DNA from 3 places in the Rhizobium sp. NLR16a genome. Region 2 is predicted to be linked to each of the others. Evidence: predicted binding sites of a transcription regulator. Region 2 holds the regulator's gene; each other region holds the start of a gene.
The links. Region 2 encodes LexA, which represses DNA repair genes until DNA is damaged. Its sites were predicted from a motif close to TGTTCNNNNTGTGTTCNG; they were not measured.

Region 1 (10,352 bases), on a different replicon from region 2:
CCTCACCGACGCTTTTCACGGCTACCATATGGGCATCACCGCCGAGAACGTCGCACGGCAGTGGCAGCTGTCGCGCGACGACCAGGATCAGTTCGCCGTCGCCTCGCAGAACAAGGCAGAGGCGGCTCAGAAGGCCGGCCGCTTCACCGACGAGATCATTCCCTACATCATCCAGACACGGAAGGGCGACGTGACCGTCGATTCCGACGAATATATCCGCCACGGCGCGACGCTCGAGGCGATGGGCAAGCTTCGCCCCGCCTTCGACAAGGAAGGCACGGTTACCGCCGCCAATGCCTCCGGCCTCAACGACGGCGCTGCCGCCGCCGTGCTGATGAGTGAGGCGGAAGCGACCCGGCGCGGCATTCAGCCGCTTGCCCGCATCGTTTCCTGGGCAACGGCCGGCGTCGATCCGTCGATCATGGGCACCGGTCCGATCCCCGCGTCGCGCAAGGCGCTCGAAAAGGCCGGCTGGTCTGTGAACGATCTCGATCTCGTGGAGGCCAACGAGGCCTTCGCGGCACAGGCTTGCGCTGTCAGCAAGGATCTCGGCTGGGATCCGTCGATCGTCAACGTCAATGGCGGGGCGATTGCGATCGGCCATCCGATCGGCGCCTCCGGGGCGCGCATTCTCAACACGCTGCTGTTCGAGATGAAGCGCCGCGGCGCGAAGAAGGGCCTCGCCACGCTTTGCATCGGCGGCGGCATGGGCGTCGCCATGTGCTTTGAAGCACTTTAAATAGCATGCAATCCGTCATTGATTGAAATGCCGCCACGAGCGGGCGAAAACACAGAGGGGGAGCGGAACATGAGCAGAGTGGCTCTGGTCACCGGAGGTACACGCGGCATCGGCGCAGCGATATCCATGGCGCTGAAAAATGCCGGCTACAGGGTTGCGGCCACTTACGCCGGCAATGACGAGAAGGCTCATGCCTTCCACGACGTCACCGGTGTTGCGGTATTCAAATGGGATGTTTCGGACTACGCTGCCTGCGGTGAAGGGATCACCAAGGTCGAACGCGAGATCGGGCCGGTCGAGATCCTCGTCAACAATGCCGGCATTACCCGCGACGCAATGTTCCACAAGATGACGCCGCAGCAGTGGCACGAGGTGATCAACACCAACCTGACCGGTCTGTTCAACATGACGCATCAGGTCTGGAGCGGCATGCGCGACCGCGGCTTCGGCCGCATCGTCAATATCTCGTCGATCAACGGCCAGAAGGGCCAGATGGGCCAGGCGAACTATTCGGCGGCCAAGGCCGGCGATCTCGGCTTTACCAAGGCGCTTGCCCAGGAAGGGGCTGCGAAAAACATCACCGTCAATGCCATCTGCCCCGGTTATATCGGAACGGAAATGGTGCTTGCCGTGCCGGAGAAGGTACTGAATGAACGCATCATTCCGCAGATCCCGGTCGGCCGTCTCGGCGAGCCCGAAGAGATTGCCCGCTGCGTTACCTTCCTCGTCTCCGACGATGCTGGTTTCATCACCGGTTCGACGCTGACGGCCAATGGCGGGCAATTCTTCGTTTAAGATAGGACGAACGTGTGTCGATTTGCAAAGGCGCGTTGCAGAACGCGCCTTTGCTTTTGTTCGGGAGGGCAGAAGCGGTTGCCGGTGTTCCGGTCTCGATCAACCCGAATCATGGCCGGCATTCGCTGCCGCGAGCGATCTCCGCTACCAAGACAAGAGATGAGACCGCGGTTGTCAGGAAAGCCGCGGCGACGAGAATGACGACGGTGGAATTGTCGGGCGATGGCGCCTGCCCTGCGCGTACGAGGTAAATATGCGGCTAGCTAATGGGCGTTGGTGGATTTGACTTTCATGACCGATCAACGTCACGTTGACGGACGTGTCGGCAAAGAAAAACGGGCGCAGAAGCGCCCGTTGGGAGTCCGATATGTGATGCGATCAGTAACGGCAACGCGCCTCGTAGCGGCGGCCGTAGCGATCGCGATAGATGCAGTAGCCGCGGCGTTCGACCGACTGGCCGATGAGAGCGCCGGTCAGGCCGCCGGCAACGGCGCCGACTGCGGCACCGCCCCAGCTGTTGGTGACGGCACCGCCGATGACTGCACCGGTGCCGGCGCCGATCGCCGTGCCCTGCTCGGTCGCGGTGCAGGATGCGAGAGCGCCCACGAGCGCGCCGATAAGAACAATCTTCTTCATCATGTCGTAACTCCCCAGGTTAGTCGGGCTTTAGATGCGGCCCATTAGTACAAGGATAATGATAATGACCAGAACTAGCCCCAAACCGCCGGAAGGTCCATAGCCCCAGCCACGGCTATAACCCCAGTTCGGCAGGGCTCCGATCAGGAGCAGAATGAGGATAACGAGAAGTATCGTGCCAAGCATGGTGTTTTTCCTTCATTTCATCTGCAATCTGAATGGACAAGAAACACGCATTGGCGATTTTTGTTCCCGGTTGGGCGCGCGAATTAGGATGCGACGCGATTCATGGTTTGTGATCCGTCACCCCTGACAAATCGCCCGTATGGTTAAAAAGACATTGAAATACAACATGTTGCGGCGAACAAAGCAGGAAGATCACGATGTCTCCGATTCGTCGGTGATTCGTTCCGTTTTTGATCGGTCCGACGGGCAAGCGGGTCAGGCTTAAGGCTGTGTGAATTTGCTCGCCGGAAGATTAACACCGACGTGACGAGATCTTGCCGCCTGCCCCGCATCTAGCGGGCGGAACATGACGACGCCACCAGATATGGCCGTGAACGAAAGGGGAAAGCAGAGCAGTCGGCGATTCGTCGCCGATTCGTTCCGGATTTGATCGAGACGTTAATTTCGGCGGATTTTTCCCTTGGCAAAAAGCGAATGACAGACCTCCGGCAGGGTCACAAAATGCGAACCGGAGAGAGTCCCGCGATTCAGCATTTAGTAGGAAAAAGTGATTCAAAATCAATACTTAGCCGTGAACAAAAGCTGAATCAGCAGGAGTCAGCGATTCGTCTCTGATTCGTTCTCACGCTGTTCCGAATCGGAAATGCGGACCGTCCGGACGACTCGCAAAAGTCGCAATCCCCGACGCATTTTGAAATCTGCCCTTGCGTTTGCGGCAGTAGCTGTCCATGTGTTCTGTGCCTCCATCGAGATGGCAAAACTTTTCCCGGGGCGCGCCTGCCTCACTTGCATGGACCATGACTCTGACTTCGCAGCCGATGATTCTCAGCGGGCGCGGTGTGACCGCGGTGCTTGGACCAACCAATACCGGCAAGACCCATTATGCCATCGAGCGCATGGTCGCACATGGGACCGGCGTGATTGGCCTGCCACTCAGGCTTTTGGCCCGCGAGGTCTATACGCGGGTGGTGGAGAAGGTCGGCTTGCAGAACGTGGCTCTGGTCACGGGCGAAGAAAAGATTTCGCCGCCCAATGCGCGTTTTTCCGTTTGCACGGTCGAGGCGATGCCGCGGGAGACCAAAGCCGCCTTTGTCGCGATCGACGAGGTCCAGCTCGCCGGCGATCTCGAGCGTGGCCATATCTTCACCGACCGTATCCTGCACCTTCGCGGCCGGGATGAGACGCTGCTTCTGGGCGCGGGGACAATGCGGCCGATCCTGCAGCAGATCCTGCCCGGCGTCACGATCGTCGAGCGGCCACGGCTTTCGCATCTCCTTTACGCCGGGCAGAAGAAGATCACCCGGCTGCCGCAGCGCTCGGCCATCGTCGCCTTTTCCGCCGATGAGGTCTATGCCATCGCCGAGCTCATCCGCCGGCAGCGCGGCGGCGCGGCGGTCGTGCTGGGGGCGCTGAGCCCGCGCACCCGCAATGCGCAGGTCGCGCTCTATCAGGCGGGCGACGTCGAATATCTGGTGGCGACCGATGCGATCGGCATGGGCCTCAACCTCGACGTCGATCACGTCGCCTTCGCCCAGGACCGGAAATTCGACGGCTACCAGTTCCGCAACCTCAATCCGGCCGAGCTCGGCCAGATCGCCGGCCGCGCCGGGCGGCACGTGCGGGACGGCACCTTCGGTGTCACCGGCCAAGTCTCGCCCTTCGACGAGGAAGTGGTGCAGCGCATCGAGGGACATGAATTCGACAACGTCAAGGTTCTGCAGTGGCGCACGACGGAGATGGATTTCTCCTCAATTCAGTCGCTGCGCGCCAGCCTGGAGGCCGGGCCGCGCGTGCCCGGGCTGACGCGGGCGCTGCCGGCGGTCGATCAGCAGGCGCTCGAGCAGCTTTCGCGCTATCCCGAAGTGATCGACCTCGCCGACAGGCCGGCCCGCGTCGAAAAACTCTGGGAGGCTTGCGCGCTGCCCGACTACCGGCGTATCACTCCGGCCCAACATGCCGATCTTATTTCGACCCTCTTTTCCGATCTCGTGCGCTATGGCACGGTGAACGAGCAGTTTCTTGCGGAGCAGGTTCATCGCTCGGATCGAACTGATGGGGAAATTGACACGCTTTCGGCGCGAATCGCGCAGATAAGGACCTGGACCTACGTTTCGAATCGGCCCGGCTGGCTTGCCGATCCGACACATTGGCAGGAAAAGACGCGGGAAATCGAAGATCGATTGTCCGATGCGTTACATGAAAGGTTGACGAAACGCTTTGTTGATCGCAGGACATCTGTGCTCATGAAGCGCCTGAGAGAGAATGCGATGCTGGAAGCTGAAATCAGTGTGAATGGCGATGTCTTCGTTGAAGGACATCATGTAGGGCAGTTGAGCGGATTCCGTTTCACCCCGGTGGGGGGAACGGATGGACCGGATGCCAAGGCGGTTCAGGCTGCGTCGCAGAAGGCGCTCGCGCTCGAGTTCGAGGCCCGTGCGGCCCGGCTGCATGCCGCGGGCAATAGCGATCTGGCGATCGGTTCGGATGGCTTGATCCGTTGGCTCGGCGATCCCGTGGCGCGGCTTTCCGGCAGCGATCACGTCATGCGGCCGCGCGTGATCCTGCTCGCCGACGAGCAGTTGACGGGCAATGCCCGCGATCACGTCGCCGCCCGTATCGAACGTTTCGTCAATCATCACATCAGCACGGTATTGAAACCGCTCGATGATCTGTCGCGCGCCGAGGATCTGCAGGGCCTCGCCAAGGGACTTGCCTTCCAGCTGGTCGAAAATCTCGGCGTGCTCTTCCGCCGCGACGTCACCGAAGAGGTGAAGTCGCTGGATCAGGAGGCTCGCGCCTCCATGCGCCGCTACGGCGTGCGTTTCGGTGCCTATCATATCTTTGTTCCGGCCCTTCTGAAGCCGGCACCTGCCGAACTGATCACGCTGCTCTGGGCGTTGAAGAACGACGGTCTCGACAAGCCGGGCTACGGCGATCTCATCCCCGTGCTTGCCGCCGGCCGCACCTCGGTCGTCACCGATCCGAGCTTCGAGCGGATGTTCTACAAGCTCGCCGGCTTCCGCTTCCTCGGCAAGCGCGCCGTGCGCATCGACATTCTGGAGCGGCTTGCCGATATCATCCGTCCGCTGCTGCAATGGAAGCCCGGTCAGAGCAATCGTCCGGAGGGCGCCTATGACGGTCGCCGTTTCACGACGACGACGGCGATGCTGTCGATTCTCGGGGCGACGCTCGAGGACATGGAAGAGATCCTCAAGGGCCTCGGCTATCGCGCCGATGCCGTGAAGGCGGAAGAGGCGTCGGCCCATCTTGCGGCGCAGGACGCGGCTTCAGCCCCTGCCGCCTCCGCGGAAACATCCGCGGAAGAAGCGGCAGAAAAAGCCGATCACGATGATGCCGACGGAGCGACGGAAGAGGCTGTTTCCGAGCCGACCCAAGCCGAGCCGGCTTCGACGGCGGCCGACGTCCCCGCCACAGAAGCGAACGACAGCAACGCTGCGGCCGAAGTGACCGAGGCAACCGCTTCGGCAGAGACTGCCGCCTCCGGGGAAGCTGGCGAGCCGGCGGAACCGAAGCCGGTTCTTTTGTGGCGTCTCGGCGGCCGCAATGACAACCATCGCCAAGCACGCGGCGGCCATGGCGAACGCCGGGGCGGCCAGAACCATGAGCGCGGCGAACGCAATCGCCGTCCGAACGGCGGTGAAGGCGGCGAAGGCAATCGCGGCGGCGACGGGCGCGACAACCGCCACGGCCGCGGCAAGGACGGTGGCGGCCGTGACGGTGGCAGACCGCAGCAAGCAAGGGGCGAGCGCAAGGACCAGCCGCGCGGTGATCGTCAGGACCGTGGCGATCGGAAGGACCGCGGCGAGCGGAACGATCGCAATGACCGTAACGACCGCAACAACAATCGCGGCGCCCAGCCGCTGCGCTTCGAGGCCAAGCCGCCGCGCAAGGAGAAGCCGATCGATCCGGATTCTCCCTTCGCCAAGCTCGCAGCTCTCAAGGAACAGATGAAGAAGTAATCATGGGCGGGGAGACACAGCCGGCAAGCGGTTCGCGCCAGCGCATCGACAAGTGGCTGTTTTTCACGCGCATGGTGAAGTCGCGCTCGCTGGCCCAGAGTCACGTCCAGTCGGGGCACGTGCGCATCAACGGCGAGCGCTGCAGTCACCCGAGCCAGATGGTCAAGCCGGGCGACCGCGTCGAACTGACGCTGGAGCGGCGCGATGTCATTCTCATCGTGCGTCTCGCCGGGGAGCGGCGGGGTCCCTACGAGAAGGCCCGCCTGCTCTACGACGACCAATCCCCGCCGCCGGATGAGACAAAACGTCTCACGCCGTATGAGCAAGCGACCCGGGGGGCGGGTACCGGCCGTCCGACCAAAAAGGAAAGACGTGCAATCGACAGGCTGATGTCGGACGAGGATTAGAAAACTCTGTCTGTGGCGGCGGCTTTGCAGATCGTTTACCCTTGAAATCCGGCGCTAAAGCCGATAGGTCACTGACAACCTGCCGGAAGCGTGCTTGCCTGCCAAGCCTGTCCACGCTTCGCCCGGCACGGGGATAGGCGCGACGTTCCAGGTTGCCCGGCCCCATCCGCTTGAAATCCTGGAGTTCTTCATGACCTATGTCGTGACCGACAATTGCATCAAGTGCAAATATACCGATTGCGTGGAAGTCTGCCCTGTCGACTGCTTTTATGAAGGCGAGAATTTTCTCGTCATCCATCCGGACGAATGCATCGATTGCGGCGTCTGCGAACCGGAATGTCCCGCCGAGGCGATCAAGCCGGATACCGAGCCGGGCCTCGACAAGTGGCTGAAGATCAATACCGAATATGCCAGCATTTGGCCGAATATCACGGTCAAGAAGGATCCGTTGCCGGAGGCCAAGGAAATGGACGGCCAGACCGGAAAATTCGAGAAATATTTCTCCCAAAAGCCGGGTTCCGGCGATTAAGACGGCTGTCCGATTTCGTCGCCGGATGCGGGCCGTTGAGCGGTGAAACGTTTTAAATCCTGCGTCTGGCATATGGGTGATCTGTGTTGCCCGCATGACTCAGACGAAGCAAATTATTGATTTCCTCATATTTTTGTGATAGGTTTCGCCTACTGTTCCATTTGTGGCATGACGCATGCCCAAAACCATCACGAAAGCAAAACCAATCCGTACGCGGTTTCCGTGACATATCAACGCTTTGAGCGCCGGGTCCCCAGATCGCGCGCAAGAAGTCCTTGCTTTTGCCTGATGGGACCAGAGTGAAGTCACCCGACGGATGCAACCGTCTCAACCGGGCCTGACTGACCCGGCTCCGGCCGCCGCCGGAAGCGTAACAGGGAGTTTTTGAATAGAATGACGACTCAGCAGAAAAAGCCTTCTACAGCACGTCACGGCTTCAAGACCGGTGAATCGATCGTCTACCCCGCTCATGGCGTCGGTACCATCACCGCTATCGAAGAGCAAGAAGTTGCCGGCATGAAGCTCGAACTTTTCGTTATCGATTTCGAAAAGGACAAGATGCGCCTTAAAGTTCCGGTCGCGAAGGCGATGAGCATCGGAATGCGCAAGCTTTCGGAAACGGATTTCGTCGATCGTGCGTTGAAGGTTGTGCAGGGCAAGGCGCGCGTCAAGCGCACCATGTGGTCCCGCCGCGCCCAGGAATATGATGCCAAGATCAATTCCGGTGATCTGATTTCCATCGCTGAAGTCGTGCGTGATCTCTATCGTGCAGAGAACCAGCCCGAGCAGTCCTATTCCGAGCGCCAGCTCTACGAAGCAGCGCTCGATCGCATGGCGCGCGAAATCGCCGCTGTCAACAAGATGTCGGAAACCGAAGCCGTCCGCCTCGTCGAGACCAATCTCAACAAGGGTCCGAAGCGCGGCAAGGCGATTGAAGAAGACGATTCGCAGGACGAAGCCGCTTAAGGCAAGCCTGTCTCTCCCAAAAAAACCCGGCCGTCGCGCCGGGTTTTTTATTGGAACTTTTTCCCGACTGACGCGTTTACCACACGTAATTGCGGACTGCTCGTCGGGCGCAAACTCGTCGGGCGAACTGCTATTCCGTCAATATTCGGTGAGGAGCGGATCATGCCTTTTCAATATTGCCCGTTCGGCAACGTGAAGAAACAAGTCCGACCCAGCCGTCTTAGCGGCACGTGATGAGAGATAGGGCCTCTCCCTGAAAAGTCCAGGGGTGAGGCCCTTTTGCATTCGGAACCCCATTCAGTCCGGACAGCGATGTTCCGGAATGTGAGTTTTATTGTCCATTTTGAGGGCGAAGGCCTTTCGGGAGATCGAAATGAAGAACATGTCTGCAGATCGGCGCATGATCAAAATCGCGATGGCCGCCCCCTATCTCGCCCGTCAGGAAGAGCATGATCTCGCCACCCGCTGGAAAGATCACGATGATCGCGGTGCACGCAACCAAATCGCCATGGCGCATATGCGGCTGGTTATCTCCATGGCTGGCAAGTTCCGCAATTTCGGTCTGCCGATGAGCGACCTCGTGCAAGAGGGCTATGTGGGCCTGCTGGAAGCCGCCGCGCGTTTCGAACCGGAACGTGACGTGCGCTTTTCGACCTATGCCAGCTGGTGGATCAGGGCGTCGATCCAGGACTATATCCTGCGCAACTGGTCGATCGTGCGCGGCGGCACCAGTTCGGCGCAGAAGGCGCTGTTCTTCAATCTGCGCCGTCTGCGCGCCAAGCTCGCGAGAGGCGATACGCAACTGACTCTGCAATCCATTCATCAGGAAATCGCCGCTGCCCTCGGCGTCAGCCTCGCCGATGTCCAGACCATGGATGCCAGGCTTTCCGGCAACGACGCTTCGCTGCAGGCGCCTTCCGTCTCCGGCGATGCCGAGAGCGCGGAAAAGATGGATTTCCTCGTCAGCGACGATCCGCTGCCGGACGAGCAAGTTTCCAATATGATCGACGGCGAGCGCCGCCGCGTCTGGCTCGCTTCGGCGCTGAAACATCTCAACGAACGTGAGATGAAGATCATCAGCGCCCGGCGCCTGGCGGAAGACGGCGCCACGCTCGAAGAACTGGGCGCCGATCTCGGCATTTCCAAGGAGCGCGTGCGCCAGATCGAAAGCCGGGCGATGGAAAAGCTTCGTAGCGCGCTGGTCAGCGCCGACCCGCATATGGCGGCCTACGCCTGAACTTCTTTACCCTCCAGCAGCACTGCCTGGCCCGGCGCAAGCCGGGCTTTTTTCATTCGGCGATGATTTTGACGCGATCGCCAGGGGAAACGGCCGCACCCGTCGGCAGGGCATTGATGAGCTTGAAGAGATCAAGCTTGCGATCGGTGCCCATCATGCGCGCGGCAAGCGTCGAGATGTTCTCGCCTGGCCGGACCGTGACGACACGAATGCGCAGCGGCTTCAGCGAGGCTGCCTCCGCCGGTGTCATGCGCCGGAAACTGGCGCGCAGAACATTGGCCGTCGGTTCGAGGGCGTCGCTGCCCTTCGGTACGGCGGTCAGGAAACGGAAGATCTGCGCATTGTTGCGGATGACGGTGACATCGAAATCCCAGCGGTCGGCACTTGCGCGAGCGGTGGCTGCTTCCATGCCATTGACGGTGATCTGTTGAATGGTCGATGGGTCGAGACCGGTCACCCAGCCGCTGGAGATATAGTTTGTGAGGCTCTGGTTCTGGTTGTCGGCAACGCCATCGAAGCGGACGGCGATGTCGTTGGGGCCGGTGGCCATCACGGCTTCGACCTTATTGTCGATCTTGAAGTCCTCCGGTACGTCGAAGCGGATGCCGAGGCCGCCATGCAGGAAAGTCTGGCCGCGTACGTAGCCTTCTTCCGGACTGTCGCCATAGAGCAGGCCGTCAATGCCATCGAGATAATAGTCGCGACCCTTGTCGCCGACCCTCCCTTCCTGGCCGAAGGCGCGCGCATGGGTGCGGGCAAGCTCGATGCGCTGGGCGGAGTTCGGATGGCTCGAGAGGAAGTCGAGGCTCTGGTCGGCTTCCGGGTCGACCGACATGAAGCGGCTGTAGGCCGCCATCGAATCGAGGAAACGGGCGGC
Region 2 (10,352 bases):
TGCTCGGCCTTGCGGATGATCGGCGTGATCAGGCCGCCGGGGATCGAGACGGCGACGCCGACATCGGCGTGCTTGTGCTTGACCATGTTGCTGTCGGTCCAGGAGACGTTTGCATCCGGAACATCGCGCAGCGCCAGCGCCATGGCCTTGATGACCATGTCGTTGACCGAGAGCTTGTAGGCCGGGGCATTGTCCTTGCGCGGGGCCGCATCGTTCAGCTGAGCGCGCAGCGCCATCAGAGCATCGAGCTCGCAATCGACGCTGACGTAGAAATGCGGGATCGTCTGCTTGGATTCGACCAGGCGCCGGGCGATCGTCTTGCGCATGCCGTCATGCGGCACGAGCTCATAAGAACCCGGTTCGAAGAGCTTGAGCACGGCTTCCTCGGAAGCGCCCTTCGGCGCTGCAGCGGCCGGGGCCGGAGCGGCCTGCGGAGCGGAAGCAGCAGCGGCCGGAGCCGGCGCAGCCTTGGCTCCACCGCCGGCAACGGCGGCTTCGACATCGCTCTTGATGACGCGCCCATGCGGGCCGGAGCCTGCGACAGCGGAAAGATCGATACCGGCTTCCTTGGCGAGACGGCGGGCGAGCGGCGAAGAGAAGGTGCGGTTACCGCCTGCCGAAACCGATGCCGGTGCAGCGGCGGCAGCCGGAGCGGACTCAGCCTTCGCCGGTGCAGCCTCTGCCTTCGGAGCGGGGGCGGCTTCAGCCTTGGCCGGCGCGGCGGAGCCGGCACCGCTTGCGGCGGCGGCGACATCCTCACCGTCAGCGGCGAGAACCGCAATCAGCGCGTTGACCTTGACGCCTTCGGTGCCGGCCGGAACGACCAGCTTGGCAACCGTGCCTTCATCGACGGCTTCGACTTCCATCGTCGCCTTGTCGGTCTCGATCTCGGCGATGACATCGCCAGACCTGACCGTGTCGCCTTCCTTGACCAGCCACTTGGAAAGATTGCCTTCTTCCATGGTCGGAGAGAGGGCGGGCATCGTGATATTGATCGGCATCGAAATACCCTCCCCTTATTTGTAGCAAACGGCCTTCACCGCATCGACGACTTCGCCGACATTCGGAAGGGCCAGCTTTTCGAGATTGGCGGCGTAAGGCATCGGCACGTCCTTACCGGCGATCGTCAGGATTGGCGCATCGAGATAGTCGAAGGCCTGCTGCATGACGCGGGTGGCTATTTCGGTGCCGACGGATGATTGCGGATAACCTTCCTCGACGGTGACGAGGCGGCCGGTTTTCTTTACCGATTCGATAACGGTCGGCAGATCCATCGGGCGGATGGTGCGAAGATCGATCAGTTCGACATCGATGCCGAGCTGTTCGAGCTCGGCGGCCGCCTTCGTCGCATAAGTCATGCCGATGCCGAAGGACACGACCGTGACGTCCTTGCCCGGGCGATGGATGCGCGCTTTGCCGATCGGCAGCACGAAATTATCGAGCTTCGGCACGTCGAAGTGCTGGCCGTAGAGAATTTCGTTTTCGAGGAAGATGATCGGGTTCGGGTCGCGGATTGCCGCCTTCAGCAGGCCCTTGGCGTCGGATGCCGTGTAGGGCATGACGACTTTCAGGCCGGGGATGGCGCTGTACCAGGCGGCATAGTCCTGGCTGTGCTGGGCGCCGACGCGTGCGGCGGCACCGTTCGGGCCGCGGAAGACGATCGGAGCGCCCATCTGGCCGCCAGACATATACAGCGTCTTGGCGGCCGAGTTGATGATATGGTCGATCGCCTGCATGGCGAAGTTGAAGGTCATGAATTCGACGATCGGGCGAAGGCCGGCCATGGCGGCACCGACGCCGACTCCGGCAAAGCCGTGCTCGGTGATCGGCGTATCGATGACGCGGCGGGGGCCGAATTCCTGCAGCAGGCCCTGCGTGACCTTGTAGGCGCCCTGATATTCGGCGACTTCCTCGCCCATGACGAAGACGTCGTCGCTGGCGCGCATTTCTTCGGCCATGGCGTCGCGCAGCGCTTCACGCACGGTCATTGACACCATTTCGGTGCCAGCTGGAATTTCCGGGTCATTCGGAACGACAGCCTTCGGCTCGGCCGGAAGCGGCGCTGAGGCCGAACCGGTGTTGGTCGGCTTTTCTTCCTGGGCCACCTGCGGAGCGGCGGCGGCCGGCTTGGCGGAAATATCCGAAGCGGATTCGCCGTCCTGCAGCAGCACGGCAATTTTGGTGTTGACCTTGACGCCTTCGGTGCCGGCGTCGACCAGCAGCTTGCCGATGATGCCTTCGTCAACGGCTTCGACTTCCATCGTCGCCTTGTCGGTCTCGATTTCGGCAATGACGTCGCCTGAAGTGACCTTGTCACCTTCCTGCTTCAGCCATTTGGACAGCGTGCCTTCTTCCATGGTCGGAGAGAGGGCGGGCATGAGGATATCGATAGGCATGGGTTCCCTCCCCGATTAAAGCAGAATGTCGGTATAGAGCTCGGATGCATCCGGCTCCGGATCGGCCTGGGCGAAGTCGGCGCTGTCGGCGACGATGTCGCGGACATCCTTGTCGATCGCCTTCAGATCGTCTTCGGAAGCCCAGCCCTTTTCAATGAGGCGCGCCTTCACCTGCTCGATTGGGTCCTGCTCGGAGCGCATCTTCTGCACTTCTTCCTTCGTGCGATATTTCGCCGGATCGGACATGGAGTGGCCGCGATAACGATAGGTCAGCATTTCGAGAATGATCGGCCCCTTGCCGGAGCGGCAATGTTCTAGCGCCTCGTCGGCCGCCGCCTTGACGGCGCGAACGTCCATGCCGTCGACCTGAATGCCGGGAATGCCGAAACCGGAGCCGCGCAGCGAATAGTTCGACTGGGCGGTGGCACGGGCGGTCGAGGTGCCCATGGCGTAACGGTTGTTTTCGACGATATAGACGATCGGCAGCTTCCAGAGCGCCGCCATGTTGAAGCTCTCGTAGACCTGGCCCTGGTTGGCAGCGCCGTCGCCAAAATAGGCGATGGCGACATTGCCGTTGCCGCGGTAGTGGTTTGCAAAAGCAAGCCCCGTTCCGAGCGAAACCTGGGCGCCGACGATGCCGTGACCGCCGTAGAAATGCTTCTCTTTCGAGAACATGTGCATCGAGCCGCCCTTCCCGTGGGAATAGCCGCTGCGGCGCCCGGTCAGCTCCGCCATGACGCCGCGCGCCTCCATGCCGGTTGCCAGCATATGGCCGTGGTCGCGATAGGCGGTGATGACCTGATCGCCTTCCTTCTGTGCCATCTGCATGCCGACAACGACGGCTTCCTGACCGATATAGAGATGACAAAAGCCGCCGATGAAGCCCATGCCGTAAAGCTGACCGGCCTTCTCCTCGAAGCGGCGGATCAGTAGCATCTCGCGATAGGCCTTGAGTTCCTCATCCCGATCGAAGTCGGCTACCGGGCCTCCATTCGATGCTTTGGCTGCTGGTTTTGCTGCAGTTTTGCGGCTGGAAACGGTCGCGGTCTTTCGCGGCGCCATTCAACCCTCCCTATGGGTTTGTCGTTTCTCGGTGGCGCGTACCATAGGGAAGAAATATGACCACAGCAATGCCATAATTGCATGGCTCGTATTCGTCGCTAAATCATTGAAAACAAATCGGGAATTCCAATTAACCCGATTTCGGTTAATTGGAATAATGGTTGAAAATGACGATCTCGTCCGCGCGCGACATATTCAGCTGATATCGCGCCTTTTCGTCCAACATATCCTTGTCGAGCGAGCCATCACTCAGCAGCGCGACCTGGCTTTCCAGATGTTCGCGCTTCGCCTTAAGGACGGCAAGCTCCCTTTCGCGCGCGACGCGCTGACGCTCGAACGTCTCCGTCGCCCGCAGGCCATAATCGCCATGGATGCAATGATAACCGAAATAGGAAAGGAAGGCGACCGTCATGGCCGGAATGACGAAGCGGCCGAGCTTTCTCTTCTTATGATGCTTTGTCCACATACACGCATGCTCTTGAACGCATTACCAATTCGCTCAGCATAACGCGCAGAGATTAACCGTTCATTGACCGTAGAAAGCGCGCACGAAAAAACCCGCGCCGGGTGGCGCGGGTCGAGCCGTTGAAAATCGGAACGATCAGCCTTTGATGATCGAGCGGCCGGCATACTGGGCCTGGGGGCCGAGGCCTTCCTCGATGCGGATCAGCTGATTGTACTTGGCGAGACGGTCGGAACGCGACAGCGAACCGGTCTTGATCTGGCCGCAGTTGGTGGCAACGGCAAGATCGGCGATGGTCGAATCTTCGGTTTCGCCGGAGCGGTGCGACATGACCGCGGTATAGGCCGCCTTATGCGCCGTGTTGACGGCGTCGAGGGTTTCCGTCAGCGAGCCGATCTGGTTGACCTTGACGAGGATCGAGTTGGCGACGCCCATGCGGATGCCGTCGCGAAGGCGGGCGGAGTTGGTGACGAAGAGATCGTCGCCGACGAGCTGGGTCTTCTTGCCGATCAGATCGGTCAGCGCCTTCCAGCCGTCCCAGTCGTCCTCGGCCATGCCGTCCTCGATCGAGATGATCGGGTATTTGCCGGCGAGCTCGGCGAGATATTCGGCCATGGCGCCCGATTCGAGCGTACGGCCTTCCCCTTCGAGAACATACTTGCCGTCCTTGAAGAATTCCGTCGAGGCGCAGTCGAGGCCGAGGCACATGTCGTCGCCCGGCTTGTAGCCGGCTTTCTCGATCGACTTCATGATGAAATCCAGGGCTTCGGGCGCGCTCTTCAGGCCGGGGGCGAAGCCGCCTTCGTCACCGACATTGGTGTTGTGGCCCTGCGCGGCAAGCTCCTTTCGAAGCGTATGGAAGACTTCCGACCCCATACGCACGGCGTCGGCGATCGAATCGGCGCCGACCGGCAGGATCATGAATTCCTGGAAGTCGATCGGATTGTCGGCATGGGCGCCGCCGTTGATGATGTTCATCATCGGCACCGGCAGGAGGCTGGCGGAAGCGCCGCCGACGTAGCGGTAAAGCGGCAGGCCGGATGCCTGGGCGGCAGCCTTGGCGACGGCGAGCGAGACGCCGAGGATGGCGTTGGCGCCGAGGCGCGACTTGTTCGGCGTGCCGTCGAGCTCGATCATGATGTTGTCGATCTGAATCTGGTTTTCGGCGTCGATGCCGCCGATCGCGTCGAAGATCTCGGTGTTGGCGGCCTCGACCGCCTTTTCGACGCCCTTGCCGAGATAGCGCTTGCCGCCGTCGCGCAGCTCGACCGCCTCATGCGCGCCCGTCGAGGCGCCCGAGGGAACGGCCGCGCGGCCCATGCTGCCGTCTTCGAGATAGACGTCGACTTCGACGGTGGGGTTGCCACGGCTATCGAGGATCTCGCGGGCGATGATATCGGTGATTGCAGTCATGGGTTCTTCCTGCTCGGTGGGTGATAAGTCGTTCGAAGCCTGTCATAATCGAAGGCGTGCAAATTACAATGCCGCAATTTCCGGCCTCCGAACCAGCATTCCGTCGTGGCCTAAACCACGAACATGTCAGCTTGTTGAACGTCAGGACTTGGCGATCGCATCGAAGGCAAGCAGCTTCTCGAGCAGTCGCGGCATGTCCTTGAGATAAACCATATTCGGGCCATCGGACGGCGCGTTGTCGGGGTCCTGATGGGTTTCGAGGAAGACGCCGGCAATTCCCGTCGCCACTGCCGCGCGCGCCAGCGTTTCCACGAACTCGCGCTGGCCGCCGGAGGAATCGCCCTGCCCGCCCGGCTGAGCGACGGAATGCGTCGCGTCGAAGATGACGGGAGCGCCCATCGCCGCCATAATCGGCAGCGAGCGCATGTCGGAGACCAGCGTATTGTAGCCGAAGGAAGCGCCACGCTCGCACAAGAGCACATTCGGATTGCCGCTGGCGTTGAGCTTCTTCAGGACGTTCTTCATGTCCCAGGGGGCGAGGAACTGGCCCTTCTTGACATTGACGGCACGGCCGGTCCTTGCGGCGGCGATCAGTAGGTCGGTCTGACGGCAGAGGAAGGCCGGGATCTGCAGGACATCGACCACCTTGGCCACCTCGGCGCATTGCTCGGCCGTATGGACGTCGGTTATGACCGGAAAGCCGAATTCCTTCTTGAGGTCGGCAAAGACCTCCATGCCCTTTTCCAGGCCGATGCCGCGCTCGGCCGAGAGCGAGGTGCGGTTGGCCTTGTCGAAGGAGCTTTTGTAGACAAGACCCATGCCAAGCTTTGCGCAAAGCTCCTTCAGCGTGCCGGCGACCATGAAGGCGTGGTCCCGGTTCTCCATCTGACAGGGGCCGGCAATCAGCGACAGGCGGGCGGTATTGGAAAAGGTGACCTGACCTTCGCCTTCGCCGATCCTGACTTCGGAATTCGTGTCGGTGCTCATCGTGTTTCCTCGAAGGCGAAGAGCGCACCCTGCCCGGGCGTAGACTTCACCAGAATGCGATTGTTCTTGCGCGTGAATGTGATCCCGTTAGCACCCAAATGCGCTTCTGTCACGGCAAGATCGGCGACGGTGAAGAGGATTACCCGGCCGCGCAGACCACGATCGGCGGATGAGACGGCAAGCTCGAAATAGGCCTCCAGCCCTTCGGGCGTCATCAGGCTGATCTTCGCATTTGATGCCGCGATATTCACGCCGAAACCGGTTTTCTCCGCCGCCGCCTGCCCTATCGCAAGCCCGACGAAGGCGGCGAATGCCGCCGGGTCCGGCGCACAAAGCGCGATCTCGGCAATGCCGATCACGCCATTGGCATGCGTCTCCAGCGCGGCGCGATCTGTCGGGAAGGAATTGATGCGCTGGCAGGTAAAGAGAAAGAAATCGGGTGCGCGCAGATCAGCTGCAAAGGCCAGCTTGAAGCTGCCGACGGTCTCCGAACCATCCGGCATCCGCATCGGCCGGCTGAATTGCAACATCTCGCCGGCGCTCGCGCCGTTGCTGACGAAGCGCTTATGATCGAGGCCGGCATCCTCGCTGAGGAAGGCCAGCGCAGACAATCCCTCCTCGCCGCAGCGGAAGCGGAAGGCGCGATTGCGGGCGATGAAGACATTGCCGTGGCGGGCCGCTGCCTCGCTCTCCTCGACGCTCGCCACGCCAAGCGGCTCCAGATAGGTCTTGTCGGCGAAAAAGACGCAGGCATTCTCCGTTCCGAAGGGATGGCGCCCATCGGCGGCGACGGTGAAACCGAGCTTGCCGAGCCTCTCACGCGCCAGATCGATATTGACCACCGGCAGCACGACGTGATCCAGCGGATGCGACTTGGCGGAATGCGCGTTCATGATATCCTCCTGAAAGGGGCAAAGATGTGCGACAGCCCCTCCCCGAATGCAAGCGATGTGCGCCAATCCCGTCGAATGAAATTAAAAATCTCGACGAGTTGGCCCGAAGTTTTACGGAAATTTAGCTACTTGCGGAACACATATGGAACATATAGTGTCTGTTCTGGATTTGTTTCAATCAGGGGTCTGACGTCGATGCTCACGCGCAAACAACAGGAGCTTCTCCTTTTCATTCATGAGCGCATGAAGGAATCCGGCGTCCCTCCCTCCTTCGACGAAATGAAGGATGCCCTGGATCTCGCCTCGAAATCCGGCATTCACCGCCTGATCACGGCGCTCGAGGAGCGCGGCTTCATTCGCCGCCTACCGAATCGCGCCCGGGCGCTTGAAGTGATCAAGCTTCCGGAGGCCTATAACCCCAGCCTGCAACAGCGCCGCGGTTTTTCGCCGAGCGTCATCGAGGGCAGCCTCGGCAAACCCCAGCCGGTCGCCGCCCCCGCTGCCGCAAAGCCGGTCGCCGACAACGGCAACTCTGTCTCCGTGCCGGTCATGGGAAGAATCGCCGCCGGCGTTCCGATCTCGGCGATCCAGAACAACACGCATGACATCGTCATTCCCGCGGACATGCTTGGCTCCGGTGAGCACTACGCGCTGGAGGTCAAGGGCGATTCGATGATCGACGCCGGCATCTTCGACGGCGACACCGTGATCATCCGCAACGGCAGCACCGCAAGTCCCGGCGACATCGTCGTTGCCCTCGTCGACGACGAGGAAGCAACGCTGAAACGCTTCCGCCGGAAGGGCGCCTCGATCGCGTTGGAAGCCGCCAACCCGGCTTACGAGACCCGGATTTTCGGGCCGGACCGCGTCAAGGTGCAGGGCAAGCTCGTCGGCCTCATTCGCCGTTATCACTGACAGCAGCCGGACCGGATTCGGTAAAACTGTCTTTGCGCCAATCATAGGCGCGATGGCGCATCCATGGCCGCGATAGCGCCTCGAATGCGGTTGCGACCTGCAGGCCGGCATCGGCGAAGCGCAATTCGACGGAACCGGTCCTGCGGAGCGTCTCGCCGGTGAAGAGCGTCCCGCCTGAACGGCAGCTGTTGAAACGCAGGCGGACCGAGGTCACGACGATATCGGCCGTATCGCAGGCCGGGCCGAGATAGGCGGCATTGTCGATGACGGTGACGATATGGCCATTGCCGAGTCGTGATGTGCACCACGCCTTCTTGACGCAGGAAAACCGGTTTGCTTCACCGCCTGCTGCGGCTGCCCGCATCGCTGCGCTCGCTTCGTTCTGCTGATCGCGGGAAAGCCTGACTCGGCGGTCTTCTCCTTCCGGCGGGATAGCCGGACCATCCAGCATCTTCGGTGGAACATGTGTCGGCAGGACCAGCGCTCGCTGCCACTGGTCGAAGATGAAATCCGGCGGGTTTTCACGGTTGGACGCGATTGCCTCAGCCGCAACGACCGCAACCAGACCACCATCCTCCGAAATCACCAGATCCGGCGGGCGGGGAGCCGGCAGCAGCAGTACGGTGAGTGTCGAGACGGCGATGATGGATGTGCCGACATGGCGCAGCCGGGTGCGCAGCAGCGTCAGCAGCAGAAAGCCTGCCACCGCCACTGCGAAATACCAGGCGGGCAAGCGGCCGATGCCGATATCGCCGCCCCAGCCGGACACCGTCTTGGCAACCGCAATCACCAGATCGAGGCCGAATCCGACCACCGTCCAGAGCGGAGCATCCAGCCCGAAGGGCATGAGCAGCATCGCCAGCAGCCCGGCCGGCATGACGATGAAGGAGATGATCGGCATCGTCGCAAGGTTTGCCGGCAGGCCGTAAGCCGTCAGGCGATGAAAATGCTCGATCGAAAACAGGGCGGTGGAAAAACCGCCGATCAGCGAGGTCAGGAAGACGCCGCCGAAGAAACCGGCGACGACAACCACCGGCCTGATGATCGGCAATTTCAGGAAAGCGTTTTCACGGACACGCCTGTCCTTCCACAGCTGATAGCCCGATACCAAAGCCAATGTCGCGGCAAAGGACATCTGAAAGCTCGGTCCCAATACTTCCGAAGGTGAAATGGCGATGATGATGAGCGCAGAGAGAACGACATTGCGCAGGCTGATCGACGGCCGATCGAAGAAGACGGCAATCAGCATGATGGTCATCATGATAAAAGCGCGCTCGGCCGAAACCCCGAAACCGGAGATCAGGTAATAGGCGGTGACGGCCATGAGCGCACCGGCGGCGGCGATCTTCTTTGTCGGATAGGCTTGGGCGACGCCGGGAAAGAGGCAGAGCAGCATGCGGAAGCCGACGAAGAAGATGCCGGCCGACAGCGCCATGTTGAGGCCCGAGATCGCGACGATATGGGCAAGGCCGGACTGGCGCAGCGCCTCCGTCGTCGTCTTCGAGATGGCGCGCCGTTCATCCGTCACCAGAGCAGCGGCAAAAGCGCCGGTATCGCCGGGCAGGATCGATCTTATGCGGTCGCCGATGCTGCTGCGCAGCCGGTAGAGCCATTCGAGCAGAGCGTCCGACGTCGAGCTGGCCGCCTGCGGGCCTGCCTCCAAGTCGAGTTTCTCCGGCGCACCATAGAAGAAACCGTTGGCACCGATGCCGTCGAAATAGGCACCGAAGGAGAAGTCGTTGAGCCCGGGAAGTGCGGGGCCCGCCGGCGGTGTCAGCCGTGCCTTGCCGGTGATGATGTCGCCGATTTCGAAAGGCGCATCGGCGCCCCGGACGATCGCGGTGATGCGTCTCGGCGGCCGTTTCAGCTCCGGAGCCTCGGTGCCGGTGACGGCAAGAATGTAGCGCCAGCGCCCGCGGCCGTCCCCTTCCCGCCGTTCGACACGGCCGGTCACGGTCGTCGTCACGGATGAATCGAGGATCACCGTCGAAGCCCGCCAGCTCTCAAACTGAGCCGAGAGCATGCCGCCGGCGAAAAGTGCCAGCGCCATCAAACTTGCGCGCAAGGCCGGCCGGCTGGGACCGGTGAGGAAAACCGCGGCCGCCGACACCAGCAAGCAGAGCAGCGATGGAACGAGGGGCAAATCCGATGCCGCAAGAAACCAGAAGGCCGAGCCGGCTCCGAGGAAGACCGGCGAGAACAGCAGCATTCGGCCATGATCGG
Region 3 (10,352 bases), 430 kb from region 2:
TGGTGCTGGTCGAAGTCGCCGATACCGGTACAGGCATCGCGCCCGAGATCATGGACAAGATTTTCGAGCCCTTCTTCACCACCAAGGATGTCGGCAAGGGCACCGGGCTTGGTCTCGCCATGGTCTACGGCATCGTCAAGCAGTCCGGCGGCTACATCCAGCCAGAATCCGAAGTCGGCAAAGGCACGACCTTCCGGGTCTTCCTGCCGCGCCACATCCCGGAGCCGGCGATTGCCGCGGAGGCGGGTTCGATCGACAGTGCCATCAATGAAGTCCCAGCCGCGCCCGCGGTGACCGCGCAGCAGCCGGAGGACCTGACCGGCTCGGCCGTCGTCCTTCTCGTCGAAGACGAGGAAGCGGTGCGCCGCGGCGGCAAGCGCATGCTGGAAACGCGCGGCTACACCGTGCATGAGGCGGGCTCGGGCGTCGAGGCGCTGAGCATCATGGAGGAGCTCGAGGGCAAGGTCGACATTGTCGTTTCCGACGTGGTCATGCCCGAAATGGACGGCCCGACGCTGCTGCGCGAGTTGCGAAAGAATTACCCCGACCTGAAATTCATCTTCGTCTCCGGCTATGCCGAGGACGCCTTTGCCCGCAATCTGCCCCCGGATGCGAAATTCGGATTTTTGCCCAAGCCGTTCTCGCTGAAGCAGCTTGCCGTGGTGGTGAAGGAAACGTTGGATAGCTAATTACGGCTTGATGGTTTCCGGAGAGAGCACACTGTGTGGCACCCGCTCTGTCCTGCCGGACATCTCCCCCACAAGGGGGAGATCGATGAGCGGCTTAGCCGTCCCACACAGCCACCGCTTTGCCGAGCTACAACGCCTATTGTTTTGGTAAACCTTGGGTCCAGCCAATCTCCCCACCTGTGGGGGAGATGCCCGGCAGAGCAGAGGGGCGGCTCAACGGCACTATCTATCTGTATGGCGGGACCGGCCCGGCCGTCAAAAATTACTCACCCAAAGCCACGGCAATCTCCGCCGCAAGCCTTGCATTGTTCTCCACCAGAGCGATGTTCGTCTTCAGGCTCTGACCATCCGTCAGGTCGAAGATGGTCGAGAGCAGATAAGGCGTCACCGCCTTGCCGGTCACTTCGTCGCGCTCGGCGCTATCAAGTGCCCGCTCGATATAGATTTCCATCTCTTCACGCGCGATTTCGTCGGCTTCCGGCACCGGATTGGCGACGAGCATGCCGCCGTCGATGCCGAGCTGTTCGCGCACCGTCTGGAAATTGGCGATGGCCGCCGGGCTGTTCAGCGAGAGCGGGCTGCGGATACCTGATGAACGCGACCAGAAGGCTGGGAATTCTTCGCTCTCATAGGTGACCACGGGCACGCCGCGCGTCTCCAGCACTTCAAGCGTCTTTGGAATGTCGAGGATTGCCTTGGCGCCGGCGCAGACGACGATAACGCCGGTGCGCGCGAGCTCTTCGAGATCGGCTGATATATCGAAGCTTTCCTCGGCGCCGCGATGCACGCCGCCGATGCCGCCTGTGGCGAAGACACGAATGCCGGCGCGGGCCGCCGCGATCATCGTCGCCGCGACCGTGGTGGCGCCGGTGCGGCGCTCGGCGATCGCGAAGGCGAGATCGGCCCGCGACACCTTCATCACCTCAGTTGCCTTGGCAAGCTGCTCCAGTTGCGCAGCTTCAAGGCCGATATGCAGCGTGCCGTGGATGACCGCGATCGTTGCCGGCACGGCGCCCTGTTCGCGAATGATCGTCTCGACGCTGCGCGCCATTTCGATATTGCCGGGATAGGGCATGCCGTGCGTGATGATGGTCGATTCCAGCGCCACCAGCGGTGCGCCGCGCTGCTTGGCGCTGGCGACCTCCTTCGAATAGGCGATCGGCAGAAGAGGGGAGATGGGCTTGGTCATGATCTTGTCCTGTGATCGGCGGAGCATGAAACCGAAAAGCGTGGGCGGTTTTCGAACGGCATCATGCTCAACTCTTTAATTCAGTCGCTTCAATGTAGAATTCTGACCTCGGGAACAAGGGCAAGTGCCTCGTTCAAGAGATCCGGCGTCAGATTTTCGTTGACGGCGTGCCGGGACTGCACCGTGAGCGCTGCCGCCGCCGCGCCGTGGCGAATGGCCTCCTCAAGCGGCAGGCCAAATATCAAGGCGGCGAGCGTGCCGGCGGCAAGGGAATCGCCGGCGCCCGTGACATCGGCGACGGTGTCGGCGATTGGCGGCTGCAGCGCCACGGCGCGGTCTTTGCAAATCGCAACAAGCTCACGCCGGCCGCGGGTGACCACGGCGTTTCTGATGCCGATCTCGTTCAGGAGCGGCGGCCAACCGCCCAAATCCTCCGGCTGCACGCCGGTAACGGCAGCGGCTTCGGCCTCGTTCAGGAACAGATAGTCGATATCCGCGATGCAGGGTTTCAGCCGGACCACCTTGGCCGGCGAGATTGCGATGGCCGCGACGGGTTTGGCCAGGGAGTTCGCCTTGGCGACGATCGCCGCGATCGTCTCTTCCGGCAGATTGGCGTCGACGAGAATGAAATCATGCGCGGCGAAGGCCTCGCGCACCCAGCGGATGGACAGGCGCCGCGGCACGAAGAAGCGGTAGAGATCCATATCGGCAAGGGCGATCACGAGGTCGCCGTTCTTCTCGATGATCGCTGTGTAGCTCGGCGTCTTGCGGTCGAGGAAGACGAAGGGCCGATCGTCGATGCCGGCGAAATCGGCGGCTTCGCCGACCATTTCGCCGAAGGGATCGCCGCCGCGCGGCGAGATCATCGTCACGTGAAAGCCCAGTCTTGCAAGGTTGCGCGCCGCATTGAAACCGCCGCCGCCCGGCTCCTCGAACCAGGTGCCGGGGTTGCTGGCCCCTGGCGCCGTTTCGCCGGAGATGCGGCCACGCCTGTCGATATGGGCGCCGCCGAGAGCGAGAATCTTTTTCATCAACTCACCCGCTTCTCATAACCCGGGAAAGGCGAATCGAAGCGGTCCGCCTGGCTGCGACAAAGCCGGCTCATAAGGCCTAAGCCGTTGCTTTGCATTGATAAAACAAATGTAGAACACGGGCCGTTTTACCTTTTTCTTTCAAATGTTTGTACGCCTATTGCGGGAATGGAACAAATAGGGTACAAACTCGACATTGCTTGAGCGGCTTCAATAACCTAAAGGTGGATCGGATGTCTCAGAATTCATTGCGGCTGGTAGAGGACAAATCGGTGGACAAAAGCAAGGCGCTTGAAGCGGCACTCTCACAGATAGAGCGGTCGTTCGGCAAGGGCTCGATTATGAAACTCGGTTCCAACGAGAACGTTGTCGAGATCGAGACGGTTTCGACGGGCTCGCTTGGTCTTGATATCGCGCTCGGCATCGGCGGTCTGCCGAAGGGCCGTATCATTGAAATCTATGGGCCGGAAAGCTCGGGCAAAACAACGCTTGCGCTGCAAACCATTGCGGAATCGCAGAAGAAGGGCGGCATCTGCGCTTTCGTCGATGCTGAACACGCGCTCGACCCGGTCTATGCCCGCAAGCTTGGCGTCGATCTGCAGAACCTTCTGATCTCGCAGCCAGACACCGGCGAGCAGGCGCTCGAAATCACCGACACGCTGGTGCGCTCCGGCGCCGTCGACGTTCTCGTCGTCGACTCGGTCGCCGCGCTGACGCCGCGCGCCGAAATCGAAGGCGAGATGGGCGACAGCCTGCCGGGCATGCAAGCCCGCCTGATGAGCCAGGCGCTGCGCAAGCTGACCGCTTCGATCTCCAAGTCGAACTGCATGGTGATCTTCATCAACCAGATCCGCATGAAGATCGGCGTCATGTTCGGTTCGCCGGAGACAACGACGGGCGGCAATGCGCTGAAATTCTATGCGTCCGTGCGCCTCGACATTCGCCGCATCGGCTCGGTCAAGGAGCGCGAAGAGGTGGTCGGCAACCAGACCCGCGTCAAAGTCGTCAAGAACAAGATGGCGCCTCCCTTCAAGCAGGTCGAGTTCGACATCATGTATGGCGAAGGCGTGTCGAAGACAGGCGAACTCGTCGATCTCGGCGTCAAGGCCGGTATCGTCGAGAAGTCGGGCGCCTGGTTCTCCTATAACAGCCAGCGTCTCGGCCAGGGCCGCGAAAACGCCAAAACCTTCCTGCGCGACAATCCGGATCTCGCTCGGGAGATCGAGCTGGCGCTGCGCCAGAATGCCGGCCTGATCGCCGATCGTTTCCTGCAGAATGGCGGTCCGGATGCCGATGACGGCGATGCCGCCGCGGAAATGTAATTTTCGCGCTTGAACTTGATCTGATATCTCAGCCGGCTGCATTCCCTTATCAGAATGCGGCCGGTTTTGTTTGTCGGCTGGACAGTGGCGGAGGCGAACGTTAAAAGCCGATGGATTTGTATTTACCGGCCTCGGGCAGCATTGAAGGGCATAGAATGAGCGGCGTGAACGATATCCGGTCGACCTTCCTCGACTATTTCAAGAAGAACGGCCACGAGATCGTTCCGTCCAGTCCGCTCGTGCCGCGCAACGACCCGACGCTGATGTTCACCAATGCCGGCATGGTGCAATTCAAGAACGTCTTCACCGGCCTGGAAAAACGTCCTTATGCGACGGCGACAACCTCGCAGAAGTGCGTGCGCGCCGGCGGCAAGCATAATGACCTCGACAATGTCGGCTATACCGCGCGTCACCTGACCTTCTTCGAAATGCTCGGCAATTTCTCCTTCGGCGACTATTTCAAGGAGAATGCGATCGAGCTTGCCTGGAAGCTGGTGACCGAAGGGTTCGGCCTGCCGAAGCATCGTCTGCTGGTGACCGTCTATTCCGAAGACGAGGAAGCTGCGGCTTTGTGGAAGAAGATCGCCGGTTTCTCCGACGACAAGATCATCCGCATCCCGACCTCCGACAACTTCTGGCAGATGGGCGATACCGGCCCCTGCGGCCCGTGCTCGGAAATCTTCATTGACCAGGGCGAGAATGTCTGGGGCGGCCCTCCCGGTTCGCCCGAGGAAGACGGTGACCGGTTCCTGGAATTCTGGAACCTGGTTTTCATGCAGTTCGAGCAGACCGAGCCGGGGGTTCGCAATCCGCTGCCGCGTCCGTCGATCGACACCGGCATGGGTCTGGAGCGCATGGCCTGCATCCTCCAGGGCGTTCAGAGCGTCTTCGATACCGATCTTTTCCGCATGCTGACCGGCACCATCGAGGACACGATAGGAGTCAAGGCGGAAGGCAGTGCCAGCCACCGCGTCATCGCCGACCATCTGCGCTCCTCGGCCTTCCTGATCGCCGACGGCGTGCTGCCGTCGAATGAGGGCCGAGGCTATGTGCTGCGCCGTATCATGCGTCGCGCCATGCGGCACGCCCAGCTTCTCGGCGCCAAGGAGCCGCTGATGTACAAGCTGCTGCCGACGCTGGTGCAGGAGATGGGCCGCGCTTATCCGGAACTCGTGCGCGCCGAGGCGCTGATCTCAGAGACGCTGAAGCTTGAAGAAGGCCGCTTCCGCAAGACGCTGGAGCGTGGCCTGTCGCTGCTGTCGGATGCGACCACAGATCTCGGCAAGGGCGACATGCTGGATGGCGAGACCGCCTTCAAGCTTTACGACACCTACGGCTTCCCGCTCGACCTGACGCAAGACGCCCTGCGCGCTCGCGAGATCGGCGTCGACATCGCGGGCTTCACCGATGCCATGGAGCGCCAGAAGGCCGAAGCCCGCTCGCATTGGGCCGGCTCCGGCGAGAAGGCAACCGAAACCGTCTGGTTCGAGCTTAAGGAAAAGCATGGCGCAACCGAGTTCCTCGGTTACGACACAGAGAGCGCTGAAGGCGTGGTGCAGGCGATCGTCAAAGACAGCGCCGTTGCCGACGAAGCCAAGGCCGGCGACAAGGTGCAGATCGTCGTCAACCAGACGCCGTTCTATGGAGAATCCGGCGGTCAGATGGGCGATACCGGCGTCATCTCCTCGGACCACGGCAAGATCGAGATATCGGACACGCAGAAGAAGGGCGAGGGCCTCTTCGTGCATACCGGCACCGTCGTCCAAGGTGCCTTCAAGACCGGCGATGCTGTCGTTCTGACTGTCGACCATGCACGCCGTTCGCGTCTGCGCGCCAACCATTCGGCAACCCACCTGCTGCACGAGGCGCTGCGCGAAGTGCTCGGAACCCACGTTGCCCAGAAGGGCTCGCTGGTTGCGCCCGAGCGCCTGCGTTTCGACGTTTCGCATCCCAAGCCGATGTCGGCCGAGGAGTTGAAGGTGGTCGAGGACATGGCAAACGAGATCGTGCTGCAGAATGCGCCCGTCACGACCCGCCTGATGAGCGTCGACGACGCGATCGCCGAAGGCGCGATGGCGCTCTTCGGCGAGAAATACGGCGATGAGGTGCGCGTCGTTTCGATGGGCACGGGTCTGCACGGCGCAAAAAGCAACAGGCCTTACTCGGTCGAACTTTGTGGTGGCACGCATGTGTCGGCGACCGGTCAGATCGGCCTCGTGCACATCCTCGGCGAAAGCGCCGTCGGCGCCGGTGTTCGCCGTATCGAAGCGGTGACCGGTGAATCGGCGCGCGAATATCTCGCCGAGCAGGATGATCGCGTGAAGACGCTCGCTGCCTCGCTGAAGGTGCAGCCTTCGGAAGTTCTGTCGCGCGTCGAAGCGCTGATGGACGAGCGCCGCAAGCTCGAAAAGGAACTGGCCGACGCCAAGCGCAAGCTCGCCATGGGCGGCGGGCAGGGCGGCTCTGCCGATGCGGTGCGCGAGGTCGCTGGAGTGAAATTCCTCGGTAAGGCCGTGGCCGGCGTCGATCCGAAGGACCTGAAGGGTCTTGCCGATGACGGCAAGGCCAGCATCGGTTCCGGCATCGTGACGCTGATCGGTGTATCCGAAGATGGCAAGGCGAGCGCCGTCGTTGCGGTGACGCCGGATCTCGTTGAGCGTTTCAGTGCTGTCGATCTGGTGCGTGTCGCCTCGGCCGCCCTCGGCGGCAAAGGCGGCGGCGGACGTCCCGACATGGCGCAGGCCGGCGGTCCGAACGGCGCCAAGGCTGATGAGGCGCTCGAGGCTGTTGCAGCGGCACTTGCAGGCTGATCGTCGAGCGTGAGAACTGTTTGAAAGAGCAGCCGGCTGCGAGATCTTGGATTTCGCAGCCGGTTTTGTTTTCGCTGCGCGGCGGCGGCGGTCAGTTTCTCGTCTGCAGTGCGAAACGGCACGCGAGCCCGGTAAAGACTGTTGCGAGCATATATTGCGGCAGTTTCGGGAAACGGCGCATCGAGCCAAGTCGTGAACGGATCTACATGCAGATCGGCAAAGCCTTCGAGACGTTGTTCGGCACACTTTACGCCCGCGGCCTTGGCAGACCCGCTATGCGGATGATCGGCGTCTATGTCGATGACCCGGACATCGTGCCGGCTGAGAAGCTGCGCTCGATCGCCTGCGTCACGAGTGGTTCGGACGTTCCAGCCGAGGCGCCGTTCGAGCGGCGCAGTTTCGACGGTGGCGACTATGCCGTGCTACGCCACAAAGGTCCCTATGCCGACATGTATAAGGCCTATCAGTGGCTCTACGCGGAGTGGCTGCCAAAGTCAGGACGGCAGCTGAAGGACAGCATCATGTTCGAGGAGTATCTGAACAACCCGCGCGAGGTGCCGCCGACCGAACTGATGACGGATATTCACATGCCGCTCGCCTGACGGCGGACATCCCCGACGCGGCGGCTTGGCCGTCGCGCCGGATTGAACGTCAGGCGGCCTGCATCGTCTTGCCGGCCTCGTCGTCCAGGTCATTGGCGCGTTTGTAGGCTTCCCGCTCGCTGATGCGGCCGAAATAATCGATGAAGGCCTGGCGCTTTTCAATGCTGCCGAAACCGAGGCCCCAGCCGATATGGGCGCCGACATAGACGTCGGCGGCGGTGAAGCGTTCGCCGGTGACATAGGTCGAGCCGGAGACGGCCATTTCGAGCGTGTTCATGACGTCGCCGAAACCGCCGCAGCCGGCCATGCGCAGGCGTTCGGCGGGAATTTCGAAGCCGAGCGCTTTCATCGTTACCGCCGATTCAAGAGGGCCGGCGGCAAAGAACAACCAGCGGTAATAGGCGGCGCGCTCCTCCGGCCTCGGCGCCAGACCCTTTTCCGGAAAGGTTTCGGCAAGATAGGCGCAGATCGCTGCGCATTCGGTGACGATGGTGTTGCCGTGACGGATCGCCGGCACCTTGCCCATCGGATTGACCTTGAGATATTCCGGCGCCTTCATGGTTTCACCGAAGGTCAGGAGTTCGGTGCGATAGGGCTGCCCGATCTCCTCCAGCATCCAGCGCGCGATGCGTCCGCGCGACATCGGGTTGGTATAGAATACCAGTTCTTCGGTCATGACATCCTCATCGTGTAGCGATTATTTCAGGCGTTTCCCGCTCGGCAGAATCAATAGAGCGGCAAGATCCTTGTGCAACCCCCGGCGTTCAAAGCGCCTTGCGGTACTGGATGAACCCCGAGCGTTCGGCGATCCTGTCGTAGAGGCGCCGGGCGGTGACATTGCCTTCATGGGTCATCCAGTAGAGCCGGCCGGCACCGTTTTGCCGTGCCAGCCCGGCGACAGCCTCGATCAGCGCGGCTCCGCTGCCGAGCCCGCGTTGGCTGTCCTCGACATAAAGGTCCTGCAGATAGCAGGTCCATTGCGGCAGCCAGCAGGAGCGATGGAAGATCGCGTGGGCGATGCCGACGAGGCGGCCGTCTTCGTCGAAGGCGCCGAGCGCGTGCATCGGTTCGTCGGGATCGTGGAAGCGGCCCCAGGTGAGGTCCGTGGTTTCAGGCGGGATGACTACTTCGTAGAAACGCTGGTAAGCCGCCCATAAGGGCTCCCAGGCGGCGCGGTCAGAGGGTTGGAGCGGGCGCACGGTCGCCGTCATTTTCAATTCTCCCAAAACGAAAAACGGCGGGGAAATCCCCGCCGTCAATGCTATTCCGAAAAGACCTGATTACGCCATGGCCTTCTGCAGGTTCTGGTCGATCTTGTCGAGGAAGGCGGTGGTCGAGAGCCACGGCTGGTCGGGGCCGATGAGCAGCGCCAGGTCCTTGGTCATGAAGCCGGATTCGACGGTATCGACGCAGACCTTTTCCAGCGTCGAGGCGAATTTGGCGAGTTCGGCATTGTCGTCGAGCTTGGCGCGGTGCGCGAGGCCGCGGGTCCAGGCGAAGATCGAGGCGATCGAGTTCGTCGAGGTTTCCTGGCCCTTCTGGTGCTGGCGGTAATGGCGGGTCACCGTGCCGTGAGCGGCTTCGGCTTCAACCGTCTTGCCGTCGGGCGTCAGCAGAACCGAGGTCATCAGGCCGAGCGAGCCGAAGCCCTGCGCAACCGTGTCGGACTGGACGTCGCCGTCATAGTTTTTGCAGGCCCAGACGTAGCCGCCAGACCACTTCAGGGCCGAAGCGACCATGTCGTCGATCAGGCGGTGTTCATAGGTGATGCCGACTTCCTTGAACTGGTCCTTGAATTCGGTCTCGTAGACTTCTTCGAAAATGTCCTTGAAGCGGCCGTCATAGGCCTTGAGGATGGTGTTCTTGGTCGACAGGTAGACCGGCCACTTGCGCATCAGGCCGTACATCATCGAAGCGCGGGCGAATTCGCGGATCGATTCATCGAGGTTGTACATGGCCATGGCAACGCCGGCGCCCGGAGCGTTAAAGACTTCCTTCTCGATGACCGTGCCGTCTTCGCCGACGAACTTGATCGTCAGCTTGCCCTTGCCGGGGAATTTGAAGTCGGTGGCGCGATACTGGTCGCCGAAAGCGTGACGACCGACGACGATCGGCTGGGTCCAGCCGGGAACCAGGCGCGGCACGTTGCGGCAGATGATCGGCTCGCGGAAGATGACGCCGCCGAGGATGTTGCGGATCGTGCCGTTCGGGCTCTTCCACATTTCCTTGAGGTTGAATTCCTTGACGCGGGCTTCATCGGGCGTGATGGTCGCGCACTTGATGCCGACGCCGTACTTTTTAATGGCGTTGGCGGCGTCGACGGTGACCTGGTCGTTGGTGGCGTCGCGGTTTTCGACCGAGAGGTCGTAGTAGTCGATGTCGAGGTTGAGATACGGATGGATCAGCTTATCCTTGATGAGCTGCCAGATGATGCGCGTCATTTCATCGCCGTCGAGATCGGCGACGGGATTGGCGACCTTGATCTTCTTCATGTATCTGCCTCGTTAAGCTTGGAATGGGGCGGTTGCCCCGGCTGGGTGATGTAATCCGGAGCGCTATAGCATTGTGAGCCGGGAACGCAAAGCTGCAACGGGCAGGGACATGACGTTTTTGCCGCCATTGCCAAGGGCCGGAAAATGGCTAACCTCCGCGGCATAAGCCCGACCGAGTCCCGGACATTTTGCCATGAAGAAGATCGCCGTTCTGTTC

Region 1: a site for LexA is predicted at 2,974-2,991, ahead of J7U39_RS26155 (helicase-related protein). Genes of this name have one in related genera too.
Region 3: a site for LexA is predicted at 3,011-3,028, ahead of recA (recombinase RecA). Genes of this name have one in related genera too.

What each region holds. Positions count from the first base shown of each region.
Region 1 covers NZ_CP072868.1:291,721-302,072, forward strand. The annotation lists gene J7U39_RS26135 (acetyl-CoA C-acetyltransferase) at 1-739, shown strand, start outside; gene J7U39_RS26140 (beta-ketoacyl-ACP reductase) at 809-1,534, shown strand; gene J7U39_RS26145 (glycine zipper domain-containing protein) at 1,913-2,173, opposite strand; gene J7U39_RS26150 (DUF3309 family protein) at 2,201-2,356, opposite strand; gene J7U39_RS26155 (helicase-related protein) at 3,154-6,336, shown strand; gene J7U39_RS26160 (RNA-binding S4 domain-containing protein) at 6,339-6,743, shown strand; gene fdxA (ferredoxin FdxA) at 6,934-7,272, shown strand; gene J7U39_RS26170 (CarD family transcriptional regulator) at 7,666-8,238, shown strand; gene J7U39_RS26175 (RNA polymerase factor sigma-32) at 8,612-9,475, shown strand; gene J7U39_RS26180 (M48 family metalloprotease) at 9,528-10,352, opposite strand, start outside.
Region 2 covers NZ_CP072865.1:1,951,471-1,961,822, forward strand. The annotation lists gene J7U39_RS09535 (pyruvate dehydrogenase complex dihydrolipoamide acetyltransferase) at 1-1,001, opposite strand, end outside; gene J7U39_RS09540 (pyruvate dehydrogenase complex E1 component subunit beta) at 1,017-2,396, opposite strand; gene pdhA (pyruvate dehydrogenase (acetyl-transferring) E1 component subunit alpha) at 2,412-3,458, opposite strand; gene J7U39_RS09550 (septum formation initiator family protein) at 3,604-3,924, opposite strand; gene eno (phosphopyruvate hydratase) at 4,060-5,334, opposite strand; gene kdsA (3-deoxy-8-phosphooctulonate synthase) at 5,476-6,321, opposite strand; gene J7U39_RS09565 (VOC family protein) at 6,318-7,214, opposite strand; gene lexA (transcriptional repressor LexA) at 7,410-8,129, shown strand; gene J7U39_RS09575 (ComEC/Rec2 family competence protein) at 8,110-10,352, opposite strand, start outside.
Region 3 covers NZ_CP072865.1:1,520,054-1,530,405, forward strand. The annotation lists gene J7U39_RS07215 (cell cycle histidine kinase CckA) at 1-689, shown strand, start outside; gene J7U39_RS07220 (pseudouridine-5'-phosphate glycosidase) at 952-1,878, opposite strand; gene J7U39_RS07225 (carbohydrate kinase family protein) at 1,968-2,912, opposite strand; gene recA (recombinase RecA) at 3,143-4,231, shown strand; gene alaS (alanine--tRNA ligase) at 4,387-7,041, shown strand; partial or broken gene J7U39_RS31740 (LysE family translocator) at 7,133-7,243, opposite strand; partial or broken gene J7U39_RS07240 (GyrI-like domain-containing protein) at 7,245-7,643, shown strand; gene J7U39_RS07245 (glutathione S-transferase family protein) at 7,693-8,319, opposite strand; gene J7U39_RS07250 (GNAT family N-acetyltransferase) at 8,408-8,854, opposite strand; gene J7U39_RS07255 (NADP-dependent isocitrate dehydrogenase) at 8,924-10,135, opposite strand; gene J7U39_RS07260 (hypothetical protein) at 10,329-10,352, shown strand, end outside.